Regions from separate parts of the Novosphingobium oxfordense genome, predicted to be linked through region 1. Evidence: predicted binding sites of a transcription regulator. Region 1 holds the regulator's gene; each other region holds the start of a gene.

The links. Region 1 encodes LexA, which represses DNA repair genes until DNA is damaged. Its sites were predicted from a motif close to GTTCCNCNCTTGTTCT; they were not measured.
Region 2: uvrA (excinuclease ABC subunit UvrA) is a predicted target of LexA. The motif match lies at 3,064-3,079, and genes of this name have one in related genera.
Region 3: WBP07_RS22005 (ImuA family protein) is a predicted target of LexA. The motif match lies at 1,488-1,503, and genes of this name have one in related genera.

Annotation. Positions count from the first base shown of each region.
Region 1 covers NZ_CP147005.1:1,442,136-1,449,714, reverse strand. The annotation lists gene gltX (glutamate--tRNA ligase) at 1-606, opposite strand, end outside; gene WBP07_RS06665 (ComEC/Rec2 family competence protein) at 699-2,837, shown strand; gene lexA (transcriptional repressor LexA) at 2,911-3,597, opposite strand; gene WBP07_RS06655 (molybdopterin molybdotransferase MoeA) at 3,712-4,932, opposite strand; gene moaC (cyclic pyranopterin monophosphate synthase MoaC) at 4,929-5,414, opposite strand; gene WBP07_RS06645 (GyrI-like domain-containing protein) at 5,700-6,527, shown strand; gene trpC (indole-3-glycerol phosphate synthase TrpC) at 6,531-7,322, opposite strand; gene trpD (anthranilate phosphoribosyltransferase) at 7,342-7,579, opposite strand, start outside.
Region 2 covers NZ_CP147005.1:2,178,657-2,186,235, reverse strand. The annotation lists gene WBP07_RS10175 (DUF4403 family protein) at 1-18, opposite strand, end outside; gene WBP07_RS10170 (VOC family protein) at 164-586, opposite strand; gene WBP07_RS10165 (hypothetical protein) at 727-1,089, opposite strand; gene WBP07_RS10160 (UrcA family protein) at 1,293-1,712, opposite strand; gene WBP07_RS10155 (UrcA family protein) at 2,157-2,561, opposite strand; gene uvrA (excinuclease ABC subunit UvrA) at 3,091-5,988, shown strand; gene WBP07_RS10145 (hypothetical protein) at 5,991-6,545, shown strand; gene WBP07_RS10140 (hypothetical protein) at 6,514-6,696, shown strand; gene WBP07_RS10135 (hypothetical protein) at 6,743-6,916, shown strand; gene WBP07_RS10130 (hypothetical protein) at 7,167-7,579, shown strand, end outside.
Region 3 covers NZ_CP147007.1:446,909-454,487, forward strand. The annotation lists gene WBP07_RS22000 (Y-family DNA polymerase) at 1-778, opposite strand, end outside; gene WBP07_RS22005 (ImuA family protein) at 693-1,454, opposite strand; gene WBP07_RS22010 (SOS response-associated peptidase) at 2,013-2,657, shown strand; partial or broken gene WBP07_RS22015 (DNA polymerase ligase N-terminal domain-containing protein) at 2,750-3,479, shown strand; gene WBP07_RS22020 (murein L,D-transpeptidase catalytic domain family protein) at 4,209-4,874, shown strand; gene WBP07_RS22025 (L,D-transpeptidase family protein) at 4,935-6,386, shown strand; gene WBP07_RS22030 (PA2169 family four-helix-bundle protein) at 6,496-6,762, opposite strand; gene WBP07_RS22035 (hypothetical protein) at 6,696-7,025, opposite strand; gene WBP07_RS22040 (LytTR family DNA-binding domain-containing protein) at 7,169-7,579, opposite strand, start outside.

The DNA of each region.
Region 1 (7,579 bases):
GTCGACGACGACCGCGAGCATATAAGTCGGCGTACCATCCGAACGCAGGATGACGAAATCGTCGATTTCCTCGTTCTTGACGGTCACTTCACCCTGGACGAGGTCCTGGATCGTGGTTTCGCCATCGCGCGGCGCCTTGGCGCGCACGACGTATGAGCGATCGGTGGGCCAGGTCGACGGATCGGCATCGCGCCATTCGCTGTCGATGCGGAACGGGCGGCGTTCTTCCTGTGCCTTCTGGCGGCGCTCGGCCAGTTCCTCGGATGTGAGGTAGCAGCGATAGGCATGACCATTGGCGATCAGTTCCGCAGCCACTTCGGCGTGACGATCCGACCGCGCGAACTGGAATACCGCTTCCTCGTCACCGCCAAGGCCCAGCCAGTTCAACCCGTCGAAAATCGCCTCGATGGCCGGCTCGGTCGAGCGGGCGCGGTCGGTATCTTCGATGCGGAGGAGATATTTGCCGCCGAAATGGCGTGCATAGAGCCAGTTGAACAGCGCGGTGCGCGCGCCGCCAATATGGAGAAAACCCGTGGGCGAGGGGGCAAAGCGCGTGACGACGGTCTTTCCTGCCGTCTGTCCGCTCGATGCGCTGCCGCTTGCCATTGCTACTACCTTCCGTCCTAATGTCGACCATGGCCAGTCACGCCGCCACGACCGATGATCCCTGCTTTCCGGCTCCTGCCGGGAGCGCTGCATTGCAGCATCGCCCATGGATCAGCCAGAGCCACATGTCGAGCAGTTTGGCTGGTGTCGAGTGTTTTCTTTCGAACTGCACTTTCGAGCGCGCACCCTGGCTCGCAGTGGGATTCGGCACCGGAATTGCGGGCTGGTTTACCATGCCCGGGCCTCGATGGTGGATTGCATTTTGCGCAACAAGTGCGGCGATCGCAATCGGTGCCAGCGTCTGGCGGCACGGTCGAACGCACTTTCCATACCTGCGGACGGCCCTCATCTCCATGGCGCTGGTTTTGGCGCTTGGTTGTCTTTTTGCGTGGGGGCGCTCGGCAATGGTCGGATCTGCGCCCATTTCTCGGCCAATATCGGGCATTTTTGCGGCAAGGGTGCTGTCCGTCGAAGAGCAGCCGGCGCTGGCGCAAAAACGGTTGCTGCTATCTATGCGCGAGCCAGGAACGGCGCGTGCAATCAAAGTGCGCGTCAACCTGCCGGATCGAGTCGGAATGGCTGGGGTACGCCCGGAAACGACGCCCCCGCTGACCGGGGGCGCCTTGATACGCTTCCGAGGCAGGCTTGCGCCGCCAGCGCCACCGCTGCTTCCCGGAGGATACGATTTCGCCCGGGCGGCGTGGTTTGCGGGGATATCGGCCTCGGGAAGCGTGCTGGAGCCGGTAGAGGTTCTCGAAACTGGAAACGGCGGTGATGTTCTGGGGGCGTGGCGTGCAGAACTGTCCGAACATATTCGCTCAAAATTATCGGGCAGCGTGGCCGGTATCGCGATCGCTTTCGCGACAGGGGATATGGGGGCGATCGAGCAAAACGACGCGCAGGCGATGCGCGATGCGGGATTGGCCCACTTGCTCTCCATCAGCGGCCTTCACGTCAGCGCAGTGATCGGTGCTGTATATTTCCTCGCCTTGCGTCTGTTGGCGCTGTCGCCAGCGTTGGCTCTGCGGTGCCGTCTGCCGATCGTTGCGGCTGCATTGGGGGCACTCGCCGGGATCGGCTATACCTTGCTGACGGGATCGCAAGTGCCGACGGTGCGATCCTGCGCCGGGGCGCTGCTGGTGCTCATAGCTCTCGCTTTGGGGCGGGAGGCCTTGTCGGTTCGTTTGCTGGCGACGGGTGCTTTCGTGGTCATGGTGCTTTGGCCCGAATCCATTATCGGCCCCAGCTTTCAGATGAGCTTCGCGGCCGTGCTGACGCTGATAACGGTGGCGAATGCTGGACCGGTGAAGCGCTGGATGGCGCCTCGCGACGAGGGGATGATCGCGCGAATCCTGCGGGCTCTTGCGATCATGCTCGTAACCGGCATCGCGATCGATCTCGTGCTTGTGCCGATCGGCCTCTACCATTTCCACCGTGCCGGAGTGTACGGTGCCCTGGCAAATCTTGTGGCGATTCCGTTGACGACATTTATCGTCATGCCGCTGGTTGCCTTTGCTCTGTTGCTAGACGTTGCAGGGCTGGGCGCGCCGCTTTGGTGGCTTGCCGACCACGCCATAGCCATTCTTCTGGACATCGCGCACGCCGTGGCCGCGCTTCCCGGTGCCGTGCGATTTATGCCCGTCATGGGAGGTGCGCATTTTCTGCTTTTTGTAGTGGGTGGATTGTGGCTGGCGCTATGGTCCGGGCGAGTGCGATGGTTCGGCTTGTTGCCTGCCTTGGCCGGGGCTGTGGGATTGGCGTTTCTGACACCGCCAGATATTCTCGTGGCCGGTGACGGGCACTACATTGGAATGGCTGTCGGCAGTGAGGCGCGACTTGCAACCCTGCGCGAAAGCAAAAGCGGCTATGCCATGGACAACTTCATGGAAATAGCGGGCCAGCGTAACGCTCCCTTGCTATTGACTGATCAGCCTGAAGTTCGCTGCAATCAGGATTTTTGCGCGGTCAGGCTTCTGCGCGGGGGGCGAACCTGGCATGTTCTCGTCGCTCGCAGCACCGCTTACGTTCCAGTGGCTCAACTGTCCCAAGCCTGCCGACGCTCTGATATAGTCATTGCCGATCGCCGCCTGCCACAAGGCTGTCAGCCACGCTGGCTTCGCATCGACCGGCCAATGCTCAAGCGAACCGGCGGGATCACCATCGATCTTGACGGGCGGACGTTCCGTACTGTTGCAGAGCAACAGGGTGAACATGGCTGGTGGCATCAATGAGGAAGGCTGGCCGGAATCGCCTGCCAATCGGGACCTGCCTCCTCGCCGGGGCGTGGAGGCAGGCAATTCAAAATCAATGGTAACGGCGCAGAATGCCAGCCAGCTTCCCTTGAACCTGCACCTCGCTCGCGCCGTAAATCTGCGGTTCGTAAGCTGCGTTCGCCGGGTCAAGGCGTACCTGCGGCCCTTCTCGGCGCAGATATTTCAGGGTGGCCTCTTCACCCCGGATCAGCGCGACGACGATTTCGCCGTCACGGGCGGTGTCCGTGCGCTTCACGAGGGCAAGATCGCCATCGAGAATGCCCGCCTCTATCATCGAGTCGCCCGATACTTCGAGCGCGTAATGATCGCCTGACCCAAGTAGGGCGGCGGGAACGGGAAGCATCGACTGACCTTCGATCGCCTCGATCGGTACGCCGGCGGCGATCCGTCCATGCAGCGGGATCTCGATCACATCGTTGGCAGCTTCCAACGCACGCGGCGCCGGTCGCAGTGACGGGGGCGTCTCGCGCGGTGCTGCAGTGGTTGCGGACTTGCTGCTGAGATCGTCGGGTGCCCGAAGCACTTCCAGGGCGCGGGCACGATTGGGCAGGCGCCGGATGAAGCCGCGCTCTTCGAGAGCCGAGATCAGGCGATGGACGCCGGACTTGGACTTGAGGTCGAGCGCTTCCTTCATTTCCTCGAAGCTGGGCGAGACGCCACTCTCTTCGAGCCGCACCTGGATGAACCGGAGCAATTCGTGCTGCTTGCGCGTCAACATCTGGCCTGCCTCACCTGCTTCGCCGCAAACCGCGGCCATGTTCCCTTCGCGAAGAACACTTGCAGGTCCGTTCGCGAACAATGAGGGAACAATTAAGCAACGAATGTGGTAACGTCAAGCAATACCGCCATTCTGGAGCAAGTAGACCCAGACCGGATCGCCAATCGCTGCAGGCGGCGCATGGGGTGGGCGGTCTATCAGCACATTGCTTGCCGCTAGCGAGGCCAGCGCGCCGCTGTCTTGCAGGACTTGCGCGGTCACGTTTTCACCGTCCCACAGGCCTCGCAGGAATTCGCGCCGGTCACCGCTCTCGGGAAGAGGGCTCCCTAGCCGGGTCAGGATCGGCATTGCCTTCGGCTTTGCCGCGCCCAACATCGCGCGCAAAACGGGAAGCAGGAAGTGGTAGGCTGTGACGAGGCTGGACACTGGATTTCCGGGCAGCCCGATAATCAGTTGCCGGTGTGACCCATGCGTCCTGGTCGCGACAAGGATGGGTTTGCCGGGCTTGATCGCCACCCGCCAAAAATCGATTTCGGCGCCCCATGCTTCGAGTGCCGGGCGAATCAGGTCATGATCACCGACCGAGGCGCCGCCGCTGGTGACAATCACATCGGCCTCCGCCGCGCTCTCGAAAGCCTGGATCAGTGCGTCCAAGCGATCTTCCACGGGGCCGATATGGTCGACCCGCACCGGCATACTCCGCGCGAGAGCCGCAAGCATTGCGCCGTTGCTGGCGGGGATTTGATGGGGTTCGCACTGTTCGGGATCGGACGCGAGTTCGTCACCACTGTCGATCGCCACGAGTTGGGGTATGCGGCGTACAGGGAGGTGCTTATGGCCGGCAGCCATGCCCAAGGCGGCTTGCATGGGGCCGATGCGGGTACCGGCGGGCAAGACTTCTTTGCCTTCGGGAAAATCCATGCCGCGACATCGCACATGCTTGTCGGCGGGTGAGGGGGCATCGCCGGCCAATGTGATGCGACGACCATCGCGAACAAGGTCTTCCTGCAGAATGACCGCTTCGGCGCCAGCAGGGATCAGGGCTCCGGTCGAGATTCGCACCGCCTGGCCCGGCGTCACGACATCGCCGTAAGGATGCCCTGCTGCACTTTCGCCGACGACCTGCCAGGGTCCGGCCAGATCACCGGCCGTGACGGCATAGCCATCCATTGCAGACACATCGGCAGCGGGCTGGGTGCGGCGCGCCAGCAGCGGCTCTGCCAGGTAGCGGCCGATCGCGCCTTCCATGTCCACGCGTTCGATGGGGAGGGGGGCGACCAGCGCCAGCAGGCGCGCCTGGGCTTCTTCGAGTGTCAGCATGGGCGGCCGCGTCATTCCGCAATTCCTTCCGCAACCCAGTGGCCGGACTTTCCGCCGCGCTTCTCGATGAGGCGGATGCCGCCGATCACCATGCCTTTGTCAAGAGCCTTCGCCATGTCGTAGATTGTCAGGAGTGCAATGGAAATTGCTGTTATTGCCTCCATTTCCACGCCAGTTTTGCCCGAGAGAGACGCCGTTGCCGTCGCACGGATGGCGTCGTTTTCGAACGTGAAATCGACGTTGACGGCATCGAGCATCAATGGATGGCACATGGGGATGAGGTCGGCCGTCTTCTTGGCGGCCATGATGCCGGCGATGCGTGCAGTTCCAAGGACATCGCCCTTCGGGGCATTTCCGGCGCGGATGGCCTCCAGCGCTTCCGCCGACATGGAGATCCGACCTGACGCGACAGCAAGCCGACGGCTCTCGGCCTTGGCGCCGATATCGACCATGCGCGCGGTTCCGTCCGAATCGATATGCGTAAGGCTCTTGGTCATTTTTTGCCTGTCGTTCGGGCTGCAAGGTGACACGGTTGACACAGTTTACACGGTCCTGAAGCAAAATTCGCGTCCGGGCCGGATTGGCGGATTCGTGCGCTTTCATGAGGAGATACGAAGCCGATCATGGCCATTCGATGGCAGATTTCGCAGGGATAGGACAGTAAGGCCGCGATGATATTCGCAAGATCGGTCAGGTCTGTCAGCGATGGTCGTGGCAAGACGGGTTCTATGACGCAAACCTCGAAATCATCTGAGCTTTTCCGAAAGCGCTACTTGGACAGGATGGCGCGTGTGATCACGCGGATCGAAGCCGAGCCGGATGCCGAGCATGATCTCGAAACGATCTCAGATTGGGCCGGATTTTCGCCGTTTCACTTTCATCGCCAGTTTCGTGCGCTCACCGGTTTGCCGCTCCAACGTTTCGTGCAGCTTTCGCGGCTGCACCGCGCGGGTATGCAACTGGCTTTCCGGCCGGGCACGCGGGTGATCGATGCGGCAATGGATGCCGGATACGAAACGCCGGAGGCATTCACGCGGGCTTTTCGGGCTCGACTTGGGCAGGCACCCTCGGCCTTTCGCGCGTCATGGCAGGCGATGAGCGAAGCACTTCAGGAAGCAAGGAGCAGAACCATGACCGATGCCGACACTGCAGACATCGAAATTCGCGACTTCGAGCCCGTCCGCGTGGCGGTGATGGAGCATCGCGGCGATCCCGGCGGCATTGGCGATACGATCCGCCGCTTTATCGAATGGCGACGCGAAGTCGGATTTACACCGAAAAAATCTCGTACTTTCAATGTATTCCCGACCGATCCTCGCGCGGATCGCGAGTATCGAGTGATGCTTTGCGCGTCGGTTCCGGGATGGTTCAATGGCGATGAGGCTGCAGGTGTATATCTCGCGGAAATCCCAGGAGGGCGTTGTGTGCTCCTGCCGGAGAAGGGGCCAGCCATGGACCTCGAAGAGCCGGCCTTGCGGCTCTATCGCGATTGGTTGCCGGCGAGCGGCGAAACCTTGCGCGACTTTCCGCTCTTCTGTGAGCGGGTACGCCTCTATCCGCAGTTTTCCGCGGCAGAGGCGCTTACCGAATTGATGTTGCCGCTGACCTGACGGTTAACGACCGGTCAGCAGCGCGCGCGTTGCCGCTTCGACGTCAGCTTCACGCATCAGGCTTTCGCCGACGAGGAAGGTTCGAGCACCGCAACCTGCGAGTCTTTCGAGGTCGGTGTGCGTGTTGATGCCGCTCTCGCTGACCAGCAGCGTGCCTTCGGGCGCGAGCGGTGCCAGGCGTTCGGTCGTGGCAATATCCGTTACGAAGCGCTTGAGATCGCGGTTGTTCACGCCGATCAACCGCGATTTCAGCCGGCTTGCGCGCTCCATTTCAGACTCGTTGTGAACTTCGACGAGGCAATCCATCCCGCGTTCGTGGGCGGCGGCCTCAATCTCGGCCATTAAGACGTCATCGAGCGCGGCGACGATGATCAGGATCGCATCGGCGCCGATCGCCCGAGCTTCGGCGACCTGCCAGGGATCGACCATGAAGTCCTTGCGGATCACCGGCAGCGTGCAGGCCGCGCGGGCATCCATCAGGAAGTCCTCATGTCCCTGAAAGTACGGTGCATCGGTCAGGATCGAGAGGCAGGCTGCACCACCGCGCTCGTAGGCAACGGCATGCTCGGCGGGACGGAAATCAGGCCGAATCAGTCCTTTGGACGGCGATGCTTTCTTGATTTCTGCGATCAGCGCGAAACCGTTCTCGGCTTTGGCGCGCAGGGCGGCCTCAAAACCGCGTGGGGCGGTCTGGTGCGCAGCGTGCGCGTCGAGGTCGGCCATCGTGGCCACGGCCTTGCGCTCGGCAACTTCCTCGCGCTTGGTGTCGCAGATCTCTGTAAGCTTGTCGGACATTGTAACCCTCTCGCGCGGCTCAGGCCTTGAGCGCGGAAATCCAGCAGTTGAGCAGGGCGTTGGCGAGGCCCTTGTCGATGGCTTCGGCGGCTTCTTCGACACCTTCGCGCCAGGTATCCACCTCGCCCGCGACGATCAGCGCGCCGGCGGCGTTGAGCAGCACGGCATCGCGATAGGGGCCATGTTCACCCATCAGCAGGCGGCGGAGCGCGTCTGCATTATGCGCAGCGTCGCCGCCCCGGATGGCACCGACCGGT
Region 2 (7,579 bases), 740 kb from region 1:
AATGCGTCCTGGCTTCATCTCACCTCGGGTCGGGCCTCGGTTCCGTCCAGCCATGAATAAGCGAGAAGCGGGGGTGGTTCCAGCGCCGCGGCATCGGGTTTTCCCGCCTTCCGCATCGGATGGAGGTGAAAACGCCGGGAGGAAATCCCGCGTCCCGCCTCCCTCAGGTGGCGAAAAGCTGGCCGAGGTCGGCAAAGGCCTTCATCTCGATGGCATTGCCCGAAGGATCGCGGAAGAACATGGTTGCCTGCTCACCCGCCTGTCCGGCGAAGCGGATATAGGGCTCTATGCCGAAGCTGACGCCGGCTTCGCGCAGACGCAATGCCAGATCCTCCCAATCCTCCATGGCCAGCACCACGCCGAAATGCGGCACCGGCACGCCATGGCCGTCGACCGGGTTGGAGGCGCTGTCTCCGCGCGCCATGTCCGGCACGAGATGGGTGACGATCTGGTGCCCGTAGAAGTCGAAATCGACCCAATGCGCGCTGCTGCGCCCTTCGCGGCAGCCCATCAGGCCGCCCCAGAAGGCCCGTGCGGCATCAAGGTCGTGGACAGGGAAGGCGAGGTGGAAGGGGCGCAAGCTCATGCTGCCGGGCTTACCTGCGATTGCTGGTGCCTGTCACGGCAAATGGGAAAAGGGGGACGGGCGCGTCCCCCGAGGGGGCGGCGCGGGTACGATGCCCCGGCGCCGCGAAGGCCGCCGCCTGCCGTTCGTTTGAACGGCTCTCAGCGGCAGCGTGAATAGTCGCCGGCGCGGCAGGCCGCGACATCGCGCCGCCACCGGGCAAGGTCGGCGTCGTACTGGCGGCGCGCCTCGGCATAATTGCGTGCATCGCTGTCGTCACCGCCGCGCTCCTCGCCGCGCTGCCCCTTGTAGGCTTTCCAACCCTCGGCATATTGCGCGTCGCGCTTGCGGACAGAGGCGAGCTGGTCCTGGTTGAGCTTGCGGATGATGGCGCGATCGCGCGCAATGGCCTGCGGCGTCATCGTCGGGTCGCTGGGATCGTCGGCATGCGCCGGACCGGCGGCCAGGATTCCACAAGCGAAAGCCGGCGCGCTCAGCGCCAGAAGGATACGCGACCCCCTCATCAAATTCTCCATCCCTGAGGTGTTGTTGGCGAAGCTCTGACGCGGGCGGGAAACGCGCGCAAAGGCTATGCGACGAACGGTGGAGTGCGGGGGTGGAGTGTGCCGCGTCTGCGGCGAGAGGAGGTGTTCAGCGGGAACCGGGGCCCGAACCGGGATCGCCGCCCACGGGGAGGGAGCGGCGATCCCGTCGTCGGTCCGGTTCGTCAGCGCGCGCGATGTTGGGAGGTATCGCGGGCAACGGCCAGGACCGCCACGCGCCCGTCCCGATCACGATCGGCGAGCACGGTATCGCGGGTGGCGAAGGCCTGCCGGGTGCTTTCGTCACGGCAGTTGCGCATGTCGGCATAGGCAGGCAGGTCGCGGATGTCGGCGGTGCCGCAGACATGGCCCACGGCCGTTTCGATGCGCGCATCCAGTTGCGCGCGTCCCTGCGGCGAATCCAGGTCAAGATCGGTGTAGAAGACTTGCTCGGTCGGCCGGTTTCCATCGACCATGGTTACGGCCTCGGTTCCGCCATCGTCTGATGGACGGGCGACCGCCTGTGAGGGAATGGCCAGCGCGGCGCAAAGCAGCGCAAACGGGGCAGCGAAAGTCACGGTATTGCGAATGTCGATATGCGTCATGCTCGTATCTCCGGTCGGTCCGGGCAGGGCCCGGCGCGGTGGTTGAAGTCGAGCGACCCTGTCGGCGCCGCCTGCGGGAGCCGCAGGCGCGTTCCCGCTTATCGTGTCGTTGTATCTGTCTTTGGGGGCGGTCCCGTATGCTAACCGCCTTGCCATTCTTTCCGGATATTGCGCCTTCCGCTTCTTCGGCAGGAGGGCAAAGACAAATTTCTTCCGTACCGGTGTTCCGTGGAACAGCCGTTTTAACAGTCTATTTCCAGTTGTTGAAATATAGATATCACGTAAGAAAAGTTATCATGAGGTGTTGATAAGTAATTTCAACGATCGGCGATTCCTGTACGTGGCCGTTTGCCATCATGGCGGAGGGCTTGCCGAAAGTTCCAATCCGCCCTGATTTTGATGCGCCCCACCGGCCCGGCCGAAGCCGGGCTTTGGAGGCAACAGTCACCGCCGGGCGAACACGGCCAGCGTCTGCGGCATGGCGGAAGCGGCCAGGGTCTGACCCTGAGCGCGTGCCGCCAGATACTGCGCGAAGACCTGATCGCGCGCGGCATAGGCGCGTTGGCTGGAATCGTCGCGGCAGCCCATCATCGATGCGAACTCGTCAAGGTCGCGCACGTCCACGTTCTTTCCGCAGACGGTGCGAACCGCGGAATCCAGCCGTGTTGTCAGGTGATCGCGCCCGGCCTGGGTCTCGAGGTTGAGATCGTCGTAACGGACCAGAACGCGCGGCACGCTTGGATCGATGACCGGATTCTTGACGACGACTTCGTCGGCCACGGCCGATGCGGCAAAGCCAAGCGTGGCTCCGGCCAGGATGGCGGCGGCTATCATGGAATTCCTGGACATTTCGGGTACTCCTCCTTCAAGGACGCAGCCCGTCGCCCGCGAAACCTCCCGTTCCGCGATACCGAACGCACTGCGACGACCCTGTGCGGTCTGAAAATGTGCGGTTTTTTAAAAGAATCCCTCTCTTGCAGGCACTTGGCGCGCGCCTGCCTCGCGGTAATCCCCACAGTCAATTCTATCGATACTATAAGGCGTTAAACCCGCTACGGTGGCCCTGGCTGATCTTCGGAGCCGGTCATCTACTCTTTCACAGAGAGATCGGCATTAAAGCAAAGGGCGAGTCCATACTTTTATCGGGCAGTGTCGTTATTGCGCATTAGTATGGCATTTTCAAGTCTGCAAACTAACGGATCGGTGAACGGCATTTGTCGGCCGATAGACGACATCGGTTCCCCGACGAACGGCATGTGGTGGATTTTTGCGCCTGCGTTGCAATCGGGGCGGGCGTTCCCACATGGCTTTCCGGAATTGCGGCCTGCCATGCGCCTTGCCTTGCGCATTGCGAACAAATCTGGAACATACGTCCCCCATGAGTCTCTCCCACATCACCGTCCGCGGCGCCCGTGAGCACAATCTCAAGGGTTTCGACATCGAACTCCCGCGTGAGAAGCTGATCGTCATCACCGGCCTCTCGGGCTCGGGCAAATCCAGCCTTGCGTTCGACACGATCTATGCGGAAGGCCAGCGCCGCTATGTCGAGAGTCTCTCGGCCTATGCGCGCCAGTTCCTGGAGATGATGCAGAAGCCGGACGTCGAGCATATCGACGGCCTCAGCCCCGCGATCTCGATCGAGCAGAAGACTACCAGTCGCAACCCGCGCTCCACCGTGGCGACCGTGACGGAGATCTGGGACTACATGCGCCTGCTCTGGGCACGCGTGGGCATTCCCTATTCGCCCGCCACCGGGCTTCCGATCGAGGCGCAGACCGTCTCCAACATGGTCGACCGGGTGATGGAACTGCCCGAAGGCACCCGCGCCTACCTGCTCGCGCCGGTCGTGCGCGGCCGCAAGGGCGAGTACCGCAAGGAATTGGCCGAGTGGCAGAAGGCCGGCTACACCCGCGTCCGCATCGACGGCGAACTCTACGCCATCGAGGACGCCCCCGCGCTCGACAAGAAGTACAAGCACGACATCGAAGTCGTGGTGGACCGCATCGCGGTGAAGGACGGCATCCAGACCCGCCTGGCCGACAGCTTCGAACAGGCGCTGAAGCTGGCCGAGGGGCTGGCCTATATCGACCTTGCCGACGGTGTCGTGCCGGGCCGTGAGAGCGAAGGGAAGGGCAAGAAGAACCTCAAGGGCGCCGGCCTGCCGCCCAACCGCATCGTCTTCTCCGAAAAGTTCGCCTGCCCGGTCAGCGGCTTCACGATCGAGGAGATCGAGCCGCGCCTGTTCTCGTTCAACGCGCCGCAGGGTGCGTGCCCGGCCTGCGACGGCCTGGGTGAGAAGCTGCTGTTCGACCCGCAACTGGTGGTCCCGAACGAGCATCTCAGCCTCAAGCAGGGCGCGATCGTGCCCTGGGCCAAGTCAAACCCGCCTTCGCCTTACTACATGCAGGTGCTCTCCAGCCTGGCCGAACACTTCGGGTTCGACCTCACCACGCCGTGGGACGCACTGCAGACCGAGCTGAAGATCGTCATCCTCTACGGCACCGGCGGCAAGGCCGTGCCGCTGACGTTCAAGGACGGCAAGAAGGAATACACCGTCAACAAGCCGTTCGAAGGCGTGATCGGCAACCTCAACCGCCGCATGATCCAGACGGACAGCGCCTGGATGCGCGAGGAACTGTCCAAGTTCCAGACCGCGCAGCCCTGCGAAACGTGCGAGGGCAAGCGCCTCAAGCCCGAGGCGCTCTCGGTTAAGATCGCCGGCAGCGACATTGCCGATGCCGCGCGCCTTTCCGTGGCGGACGGCTTCGCGTGGTTCGGGGAGCTTGAGGGCAAGCTGACCAGCCAGCAGCAGCAGATCGCCAAGGCCATCCTCAAGGAAATCAACGAGCGGCTGGGCTTCCTCAACAACGTCGGGCTTGATTACCTCAACCTCGACCGTACCAGCGGCACGCTGTCAGGCGGTGAGAGCCAGCGCATCCGCCTGGCCAGCCAGATCGGCTCGGGCCTGTCGGGCGTGCTCTACGTGCTCGACGAACCCTCGATCGGCCTCCACCAGCGCGATAACGACATGCTGCTGGAAACGCTGAAGCGCCTGCGCGACCTGGGCAACACCGTGATCGTCGTCGAACATGACGAGGACGCGATCCGCACGGCAGACCACATTGTTGACCTTGGCCCCGGCGCCGGCGTCCATGGCGGCGAAGTCGTGGCCGAAGGCACGCTGAAGCAAGTGCTGAAGAGCAAGAACAGCCTCACCGCCGCCTACCTCAACGGCACCCGCAAGATCGAGGTGCCGACCGAGCGCCGCAAGGGCAACGGCAAGAAGATCGTGGTGGAGAACGCCCGCGCCAACAACTTGCGAAACGTCACGGCGGAATTCCCGCTCGGCACGTTCTGCTGCGTCACCGGCGTGTCCGGATCGGGCAAAAGCTCGCTCACCATCGATACGCTACAGGCCGGCGCCGCGCGTCAGCTGAACGGCGCGCGCGTGGTCGCCGGGGCGCATGACCGGATCACCGGGCTCGAAAACTGCGACAAGGTGATCGAGATCGACCAGTCCCCGATCGGCCGCACCCCGCGCTCCAACCCCGCCACCTACACCGGCGCCTTCACCCAGATCCGCGACTGGTTCGCCGGCCTGCCGGAATCCGAGGCGCGCGGCTACAAGGCCGGGCGCTTCAGCTTCAACGTCAAGGGCGGCCGGTGCGAGGCGTGCCAGGGCGACGGCCTGATCAAGATCGAGATGCACTTCCTGCCCGACGTCTACGTCACGTGTGAGGAATGCCACGGCAAGCGCTACAACCGCGAAACGCTGGAAGTGAAGTTCAAGGGCCACTCCATCGCCGACGTGCTGGACATGACGATCGAGGACGCGGAGGAGTTCTTCAAGGCCGTGCCCCCGATCCGCGACAAGATGCACATGCTGAACGAAGTCGGCCTCGGCTACGTCAAGGTTGGCCAGCAGGCGACCACGCTGTCCGGCGGTGAGGCGCAGCGCGTGAAGCTCGCCAAGGAACTAGCTCGCCGCTCCACCGGGCAGACGCTCTATATTCTGGACGAGCCGACCACCGGCCTCCACTTCGAGGACGTGCGCAAGCTGCTGGAAGTGCTCCACCGCTTGGTAGAGCAGGGCAATTCGGTGGTGGTGATCGAGCACAACCTCGATGTCATCAAGACCGCCGACTGGATCATCGACATGGGCCCAGAAGGCGGCGTCCGTGGCGGTCAGGTGATTGCAGAGGGCACGCCGGAGGATATCGTGAAGGAGAAGAAGTCCTTCACCGGGCACTATCTGAAGCCGCTTCTGGGGAAGTGATTGTGGCAGGCTGGCGCGCGCAGTTCGAGGATGCCCTGCGCGTTCTCGCGCGTGTCAGCATGGCCATGGACGAGGCGGGTCATCGCCCACCGATCCTGGTCGGTGGCGCAGCGGTGGAGGTCTACACCCAAGGGCAGATCGCCACGGGCGACTTCGATTTGATTTGCGGCCGGCAGGACCTGCTGGAAGGCGTCTTGGCGCGTTTTGGTTTCGAGCGTCCCTCCGGCCCCGGCAAAAGCACACGCGGCTGGATACATCCGCAGTTGGGTATGGGTTTCGAGGTCGTATCCGACACGTTGCTGGGCGGCCTAGCGGATCGCGCCATGGTGCGCGTGCTGGAACTGGGCGAGGATGGTGCGGTTGCGATTATCGCGCCCGAGGACATCATTGCCGACCGAATGGGGCAATACGCCTCTGGCAGTGCGCCGGAAATGCTGGGGCAGGCCCGCGCACTCTACGCGCTTTGCGACGGTCTGGACATGGCCTATATGGAAAGGCGGATTTCAGAGGAAACAGTAGGCAGGTATGGCCTTCAAGACCTTGCAGACGAAGCGTGAGCCGCTGACGCTCGAAGCTCTGGCGCAGACCATCGCCTGCCGTCGCGTCAGTGCGCCTGAAATCCGCGTTCCCCGCAATAATGGCAAGCGTCGGACTGCATCGAAGCAAGCGCTGCTTGATGAAATCGCGAAGACCGGCGCTGATTGGTAGCTGACGGCGAACCCTGCTCCACCCTTTTGGCGAGCAGGGCAATTTGGTGGCGGTGGTGATCGAGCGCAACCTCGATGCCATCAAGGCCGTCGACTGGATCATCGTCGTGGGGCCAGAGGGCTGCGTCCGTGGCGGTCAGGTGATTGTGGAGGATATTGTGAAGGTGAAGAAGTCCTTCACCGGGCATTATCTGAAAGCCGTTCTTGAGGCGGGGAAGTGAGGCCGGCTTGAGTTCCGATTTTAGCTGTAATTCTGAAATTTCTCCCTGGCTGTGCGTCGCCGTTATTCGAAATACTCCGCAGGAGAAGCTGGAAAATCTCCGTTATAGCCTTTTTAAAGGTTAAATAATTTTCATCGACATGACTTCGAAGTGTCTTGATGCCTTGATGGTGGTGTGCTTTCGATCTCCGTTGAGAATTTGCAATTTTTGCAGAATCGGCGATTTTCGTAATTAAGCTTCGTAGGTTCCTATGCTGGTAGTAAATTTACCTCAGAATTTTCAGATGAATGCAGTAAGTAAATTTACTTCTCAAATAGTGGGGTTTAGCGGGGAACCTTTGGATGATGTCGTCGTATTTGATTTTGAAAAATTAAATTTTATTGACGGTAACGGTTATACTGTACTTTCTAATTCTATTGGATGGCTTGCCAGTAAAGGGGTGGAAGTTAGATTTAGGAGATTTAATCACCCAAACAATCATGCTGTGCAATATCTTGATGATTGCGGATTTTTCCTGAAATATGCGAAATGTCAGGTGCGGTCGAGTGCGAAAGTTAGAGATACCACTGTTCCTTGCATTCATATTCAGCAGCAGCAGTCATTTTCGTGGGTTGAGAGAAGGTTGAGTCCATGGCTGGAGTGGACTCTTGGTGTTGGATATGG
Region 3 (7,579 bases), on a different replicon from region 1:
GCGTCTCGGGGGCCGCGATCGGCTCGGCAAAACGCCGCTCAACCTCGATGCGCTCGGGCGCTTCGACCGGTTCGAAGGGCTCGGAAAGCCGACCATAGGCCTGATCGAGCCGCTTGCCCGGTTCCGATCCGAACCGCAGGGCGAGAGACGCTCGCGGCATCGCCTCCAGTTCGGCAATGGTCTCGATGCCAAGCGTCGCCAGCTTGTGGACCTTGTCTGCATCCAGGCGAAGAGCTGCGAGCGGCAGGTATGAGATGGCATCTGCCAGTTCGAGCGGATCGACGACGCGCAGCGGCGCGCTTCCGAAGCGGGCGAGCGCATGGGCTGCCCCATAAGTGGGGGCGCAGACCGCCCTTCCGGCCGTCTCGACTTCGGCGAGCCGCCGCAGCACATCCCCGAGCAGACCCTCGGCGCCGCCATGAGGATGGGTGGCCCCAGTGATATCGAGCATCAATCCGTCCGGCGGATCGAGCGCGATCATCGGCGAGTACCGGCGCAGCGACCAGACGGCGAGCTTTTCCAGGGCTTCCGCATCGGCCTTGGGGTCGGCATCCATCATGACGAGATCGGGCACGAGCGCCTGAGCCTGGCTGACGGCCATGCCGGCATGGAGGCCCAAGGCGCGCGCAGGCGCACCGACCGCCGTCAGAACCCGACGGCGCCCTTCCATGCCGGTAAGAACGAGCAGCGCGTCAGGAGGCGGCGCGTGCGGGCCAAGCCTGCGACGCAGCCGATCGATCGGCCAGGTCGGCAGGTAAAGCGAGACGACCTGTCGCATCGCAGGATTCCACAAGGAAGTCGGCGCTCTCGCCAGCCCGGCACCGGATAAGCTCGACGAACCAGCGCGGCCGGGCAACGCCCTTAACCGGCAAGGGTTCGGATGGAACAGCGGTAATCCGCCACCGCGTTGCCGCCGCGGTCGGCTGTCCGAAGTCGGCGGCGTCTTCGCGCCGACGCCAACGGCGAAGGGCAATGCCGATCGAACCGCTGGTTTCGGCCGCAAGCAGCAATCGGCGGGACACCGACATCGAGAGGCGCGACACTTCGGCGACCACACCGCCAAGTCCGCCATGGCGCAGCCCTTCCTCGAAACAGGCCAGCAGCGAGATTTCGTCCTGAGCTTCGACGTAGATCACCCGGTCGGGATCGAGCCCCGCCTGCGCAATCGCCGGTGCGAACAGATCGGCCTTGGTCATGCACCAGAGGATCTTCCCTTCGGCCCGCGCCATGATCCCTGCTGCGAACAAAGCCGCCGCCGCACCATCGGTGACGCCCTGCGCGCCGCCGGCGATTTCATGAAGCGAGCCGAGCGTCAGGCCCCCACCCGGGAGCCGCTCGTCGATTGCGCCAAGTCCGAATGGCAGCACTTCACGGCGCAGCCTTTCACCGCCCTCGATCTCTGCGATCCGGGCGCGCAGTTCGTCCAGACGAGGGCCTGCCCCTCCCGATGTCATGAAGGGCCTCCTTCGGCTCAAAACGGAAATTATGTTCCCATTTTGTTCCAATCGAAGTTGGAGTCAACGGGCTCAACGGGCCTGGTCTGGTGCTTTCCCATTAAAACGACTGATTTCCCGAGCGAATTTTTGTGGTCCAGCCACGACAGCCTTTCCTCAACCCGGCCACAAACATGCGAATCGATCCGGCGATGATCCACGGTTCAATCCCAAAGACATGCCTCTGTGCAGAACTGAACGCGCTCTCGCGATGAAGCGTAACGATGGCCTTAGCTGCCGCGCCATATCGGGACTGGCGTAACTTTGCGGATGTCACAGTCCCACAAACGAATAGATATGTCACTGTGGGTGCCGAGGAGCATCTGCAAACAATTGCTTGCAGAAGATGAGTTCCAAGTACGGCGCCGACGAGGCGACCCAGACTGAGCCCCGCGCCGCCTTTGCGCTGCGGGGCTCGTTTCCCTGGCCATCCTGGACTCGATCGGAACCACCTTCCCCTTCTGGAATTTGCGGTACTCCACAAGCGTCCCTAAATGGTAACCAAAGGAGGCTGGCCCCATCTGCAATCTCTATCGCATGACCAAGCCTGCCGACGCGATCGCGGCGCTTTTCGACGCCATGCCGGCCGTGGGAGCGAACTATGTCGAGGTCATCGCCCCCACCGACCCAGGACTCGTTGTCGCGCGCCGCAATATTCAAGCCATGGCCTGGGGGTTCCCGCGCAGCGACAGCCGCAAGGTCACCGGCGAGCCTCTCAAACCAAGGGCGGTCGTCAACACGCGCAGCGACAAGATCGGCTCACCGTTCTGGCGCACCAGCTTCCAGAGGCGACGGTGCCTCATCCCGGTCACGGCTTGGGCCGAGCCTGCCGGCCAAAAGAGCCGGATGACCCGAACCTGGTTCTCCCTACCTGGCGAGGAGGTCTTCGCCATCGCCGGCATCTGGTGCAATTCGCCTGAATGGGGGCATGTTTACTCGATGCTGACGGTGCCCGGCCACGAGCAGATGGAGCCGCTCAACGATCGCATGCCAGTAATCCTGCGCTGCGAGGAGTGGCAGATCTGGACCGACGGCACGCCGACGGCGGCTCATGAGCTATGCCGAATCTGGGAGGGCCTTTTAGAGGTGGAGCCGACCGACGAACCTTGGTCGGACCGGACGGTGCCCCAAGAGCCGAACACCCAGCTTTCGCTACCGCTGTAGGCAGCGTTGACCGGGGATCGTACGCACCGCCGCGAACCGAATTGGATTGGCGTGCGGTCCAGTGAGGGGAGGCGTCACCAGCCGCTTCGTAAAAGCGGGATTTCGCGCGTACCGGGGAACCCTCCGGTGCCCCCGAGCCGACGTCAGGTAATGGCTTCGTTGTCCAGAAGCATGCCGCGACTCGCCTGCATTACGACTTCCGCCTCGAGCTGGACGGCACGCTCGTCAGCTGGGCAGTGACCCGAGGGCCAAGCGCCAACCCTGATGACAAACGCTTGGCAGTTCGGACCGAAGACCACCCGCTCGACTATGCCCGGTTCGAAGGGACTATCCCCAAGGGGGAGTATGGTGGTGGTACCGTAATGCTTTGGGACAATGGAACTTGGGAGCCGGTCCCGGGCAAGGATCCCATCAAAACCCTTATCGAAGGGCATCTGCATTTCACCCTCCATGGCCCGCGCATGAAGGGCGAGTGGATCATGTTTCGCCTAAGCCACGCGGAAAGGAGAAGGGCGAAAACTGGTCCTACGTAAGGTCGAGGACGAGTTTGCCGGTGGCTCGGACGACCTCATCGGCATTCATCTCGCGAGCGTCGACAGCTTCTGCGAGGCGGGGTTGGAAGGGGTCGTATCGAAACGCCTCGACGCTCGATATAGCGGTTCGCGGAGCGGTAGCTGGGTCAAGTCCAAGTGCATACGTCGGCAGGAGTTCGTCATTGTAGGCTGGACGCCTTCTGACAAGCAGCGGAGGTTTCGCTCGCTTCTTTTGGGCGTAAACGAGGATGGAAAGCTGCGCTATGCTGGCAACCTGAGCGGGTCTGGCCGGATGCTGGCGGCGTCCTTTGGCACCGTGCAGTCATTCTCCCGTGCCTGGTCAGATGTCGTGGATCCGGAGCTGCGATTGGGCGTTATCCGATGATCATGCAACAATATAAGGGACGTTCCGGTGCGAACCAGGGAGAAGTTAGCAGACGTAGTCGCCGGTCAGCCGGGGCGACTACAGCGTAAGCAGTTCGTTCGGTCGCTGAAGGAAACTGCGGTTCGAGCAGTAGTGACGGCATCTGTTACCTTCGCCGTAGGCTGGGTTCTCAAGCGCATGTTCGAAAATTCGGTTGCCGATGCGGCGAAGGAGGGTGCGGCTCAGGGCGCTCAGCAAGACATGGTGGAACAAAGTTCCGGTGTTCCGACGCAAGCTCGCGCACCCATAGCTGGAGGGACTAACGAGGCGACAACGTGACAATGCGCCCCCTGGCTTTCTAAGGTATGCCTGACATTTTGCCACTTGGCACCCACTCGCGGCCTATTTGCGAGACCTTTCTGAGATTTGCACCGTGAGCATAGTGTTTGCGCAGCATATGAGATTTGAGTTGCGGAGATTTGTTCCAGAACGGCTGTGCCATTTTCACCTGCCCGCCGCATCTTCAGGGCGATTCATCGCTTAAGTGCAGAAGTGCTCCAACAAAAATCGCCAAAAGCTATTTAATTACAGGCCGGTATATCCATTATTGGAGGCATGCCTAAGCAGACCTTCCAACCCGACCGGCGCGCCGCGATGATTTCAGGTGCGGGCATTGTTCTCGCCGCCCTTGCAGGGCCGGCCGCCAAGCCATTTTTAGGATCGTCGCCTCCGCGCCGCCCAACCGCTGTCCCAGCTGCCCCGCGAAATGCCCCAAGCATGCCTCAGACGGCTTTAGATGCCGCTCGCTTTTCCGTAAACCCGGCGCTGCTGCGCCGGGCTCTATCTGCGCTCGACCGGCACTCCGGTTCGGTCAAAGCGCGCGACCGGATGGCCATCGTCGATTTCAGCGCGCCCTCTTCCAATCCCCGGCTGCACTTCCTCGATGTCGTCAGCGGCAAGGCATCGCGACTACTGGTCGCGCATGGTTCGGGCTCCGATCCGGGGCATACCGGGTTCCTCGAGCGGTTCTCCAACGCGTTTGGCTCCAATGCCTCGAGTGAGGGGGCGTTCCTAACGGACGATTACTATACCGGTAAGCACGGTCGGTCGCAGCGTCTGGTGGGGCTGGACCCGACGAACAACAATGCGCTCAGCCGCGCCATCGTAATCCATAGCGCTTGGTATGCGAACGACGACATGATCCCGGTTCATGGCAAGCTGGGCCGCAGTCAGGGGTGCTTCGCGGTTGGCGAGGATAAGCTGAGCGACGTGTTCAGTTTCCTTGGCGAAGGACGGATGGTCTTTGCTGCCCGCGCCTAGGACAGCATGAAACCCTTGGGATTTCCATAAGTTGTCATACGGTCTTACCAGGAGATTCGTGTGCATAGAAGTGTGATCGCTTGCTCGTTGCTGGCCCTGACGGTCGCGCTGCCCGGGTGCCACTCGAAGCCCGACAATGCTTCCCAGAACACCGTGGCGCCGCCGATCAGCATCGACCAGGTGCACTGGAACGACGGGGCGGTCCGCCAGTTGCGTGACGCGATCGGACGTCGCGCCGCGCATGGCCTCGATCGGGTACAATTCGCCTTGGACGGTCAGCCTGGAAATGCCGAAGGCGACCGCGCGCTGACGCAAAGTGCGCTGCGCTATGCTTCGGCGCTGGCCCGCGGGTCGTCCGATCCGGCCAAGCTTTACGACGTCTACACCGTCGCCCGCCCCAACCCGAACCTGCTGAAAGGCCTCGGCGCAGCTCTAAAGAACGGGAAGCTGGGCCAATGGTTTGAGGGCCTGGCGCCTCAGGACGACGGTTACCTCGCCCTGTCCAAGTCCTATCTCGCGCTGCGCAATCAGGGCAACGCGCCCGTCTCCGTGATCCCCGACAAGGGCGAGCCGCTGAAGCCCGGGGACACCGACGCACGCGTTCCCGCGATCGCGCGCCAGCTCGTCTCCTCCGACTACCTGGACCGCTCTGCTGCGCAGGGCACCCGCTACAATCCCGCGATGGTCCGCGCGGTGCAGCGCATGCAGGCCGACTACGGGATAAAGCCCGATGGCGTCATCGGTGCCGACGCGCTCGAAATTCTCAACCTTTCGGATGCGGACCGGGCCCGCGCGATTGCCGTGGCGATGGAGCGGCTACGCTGGCTTGACCGCAATCCTGCCCCCAAGCGCATCGACGTGAACATCGCCGCTGGACGGCTGCTCTACTGGCGCGACGGCAAGGTCGCCGACAGTCGCAAGGTGGTCGTCGGCGAGCCTGAAAACGAGACACCGCAGCTGGGATCGCCGATTTATCGCCTCGTCGCCAATCCAACCTGGACAGTGCCGCGCTCGATCCAGAACAAGGAGATCGCGGGCAAGGGCAGCGCCTACCTTCGGCGCAACAATATGGCTTGGAAGGACGGCTGGGTCGTCCAGCAGCCTGGACCTAAAAATTCGCTGGGTTTGGTGAAGTTCGACATGAAGAACGAGCACCAGATCTATCTGCACGACACTCCCGCCAAGCAATTGTTCCAGGAAATTCAGCGCCAGCGCAGTCACGGCTGCGTGCGCGTGGACGATGCGCTGGGCTTTGCCGAGATGCTCGCGAAGGACGAGGGCGTCCTCGAGGAGTGGCACCGAGCTCGTGCGACTGGCAAAGAGACATTCGTCAAGCTGCCGCGCGAGATTCCGGTGAGGCTGCTTTACCAGACCGTGGTGCTCGGCGAAGATGGTGAGCCCGTCATTCGCTCCGACCCCTATGGCTGGAATGACCCCGTGGCCGCCGCACTGGGCTTTTCGTCCGGCCGAGCCTACCGCCTGCGCACTTCGGGATCCGACGTAGGGCCATAAGCCATTACCGACGAAGGATCGCCCGCATGGGTGCTGGCGATATCGAACCGACCGGTAGCCTAAGTCCATGATTGTTAAGGCCGCCCGTAAACGGGCGGCCTTAAACTCATTATACGATGCTCTGCTTCAGCGCGCTCATTTTATCATGGCCTTCTCTGACCGATACGAACGCCTTTTCTACAGCCGAACGCGAAGACGGCTCCAACTCATTGTCGCGAAGCGCGTCTTCGAACTTGGCTTTGATGTGGTCTTCACCACGCTCAACTTCCTGAATGATCGCTTTGTCGTCTTTGCCAGTGATTGGCTGCTTCAGGTCCATAAAGGTCCGGTGAGCAGCCCCCAGAAAGCTGCTGTCGTCCTCAGGGGTTCCACCCAATCGGCGAACTTCGGCCTGAAGGTCGGTCGCCGCCGCGCTGCGGTCCCCTCGAACTCCGCGAACATCGTAGCGAACTGAGTGCTTTCAGCATCCTTGGCAGCGTCCTCATAGCCCTTCATGCTGTCGAGGGTCGTTTTGATCTGGCCATTGAGCGTCGAGATCGTGCTATCCGCGGTCCTAATGATTATCCTTGCAGGGAGTTGCTTGAACCAGCCGGGAAACTTGATCCCTTCAAAGTGGAAAAATTTGGTCGCCCGGATCATGCTTCGGTGGACTGCGCTTTGGCTGGACGGCTGGTTTGTCCGAAGCGGGTTCGTGCACTGGTCGTCGCCTGCCGGAAAAGCAGACCGTCAGCATCTGGGGATTTAAAAAATGGATGCTAAACGGCAACGACAGGACATCAACCCTAAGTCTCCGCTGTGAGAAAACCGCTGCGCTCGAGTTTCGATACGGCATCTCTCGCAACAGCCGCGCGGGCGCCATTGCGGAGGACGATCGTACGATTTCGGCCGTCAGCCTCGATCGAGGCAATTCCATCGGCAGCCACCCACCAGCAGCGGTGAACTTGCGCTCCTGAGTAATCGTCGAGCTCCGCGATGGCATTACGAAGCCGCATTAGAATCAGCTCGCTTCCGTCTCGACCGTGCACCCGAACGTAATGGTCCTCGCTTTGCAGAGCAGAAATCGGCCCGACGAAGTTCGCACCGAGCCGATCATGGAGACGCGGTTCGGACCTCTCTTTCATCTCCCTGTCCTCGACAGCAATATCCCCTCGTTCCAGCGGGTTCGCATCGTTCGGGCGGGAAGGCGTGCCGAC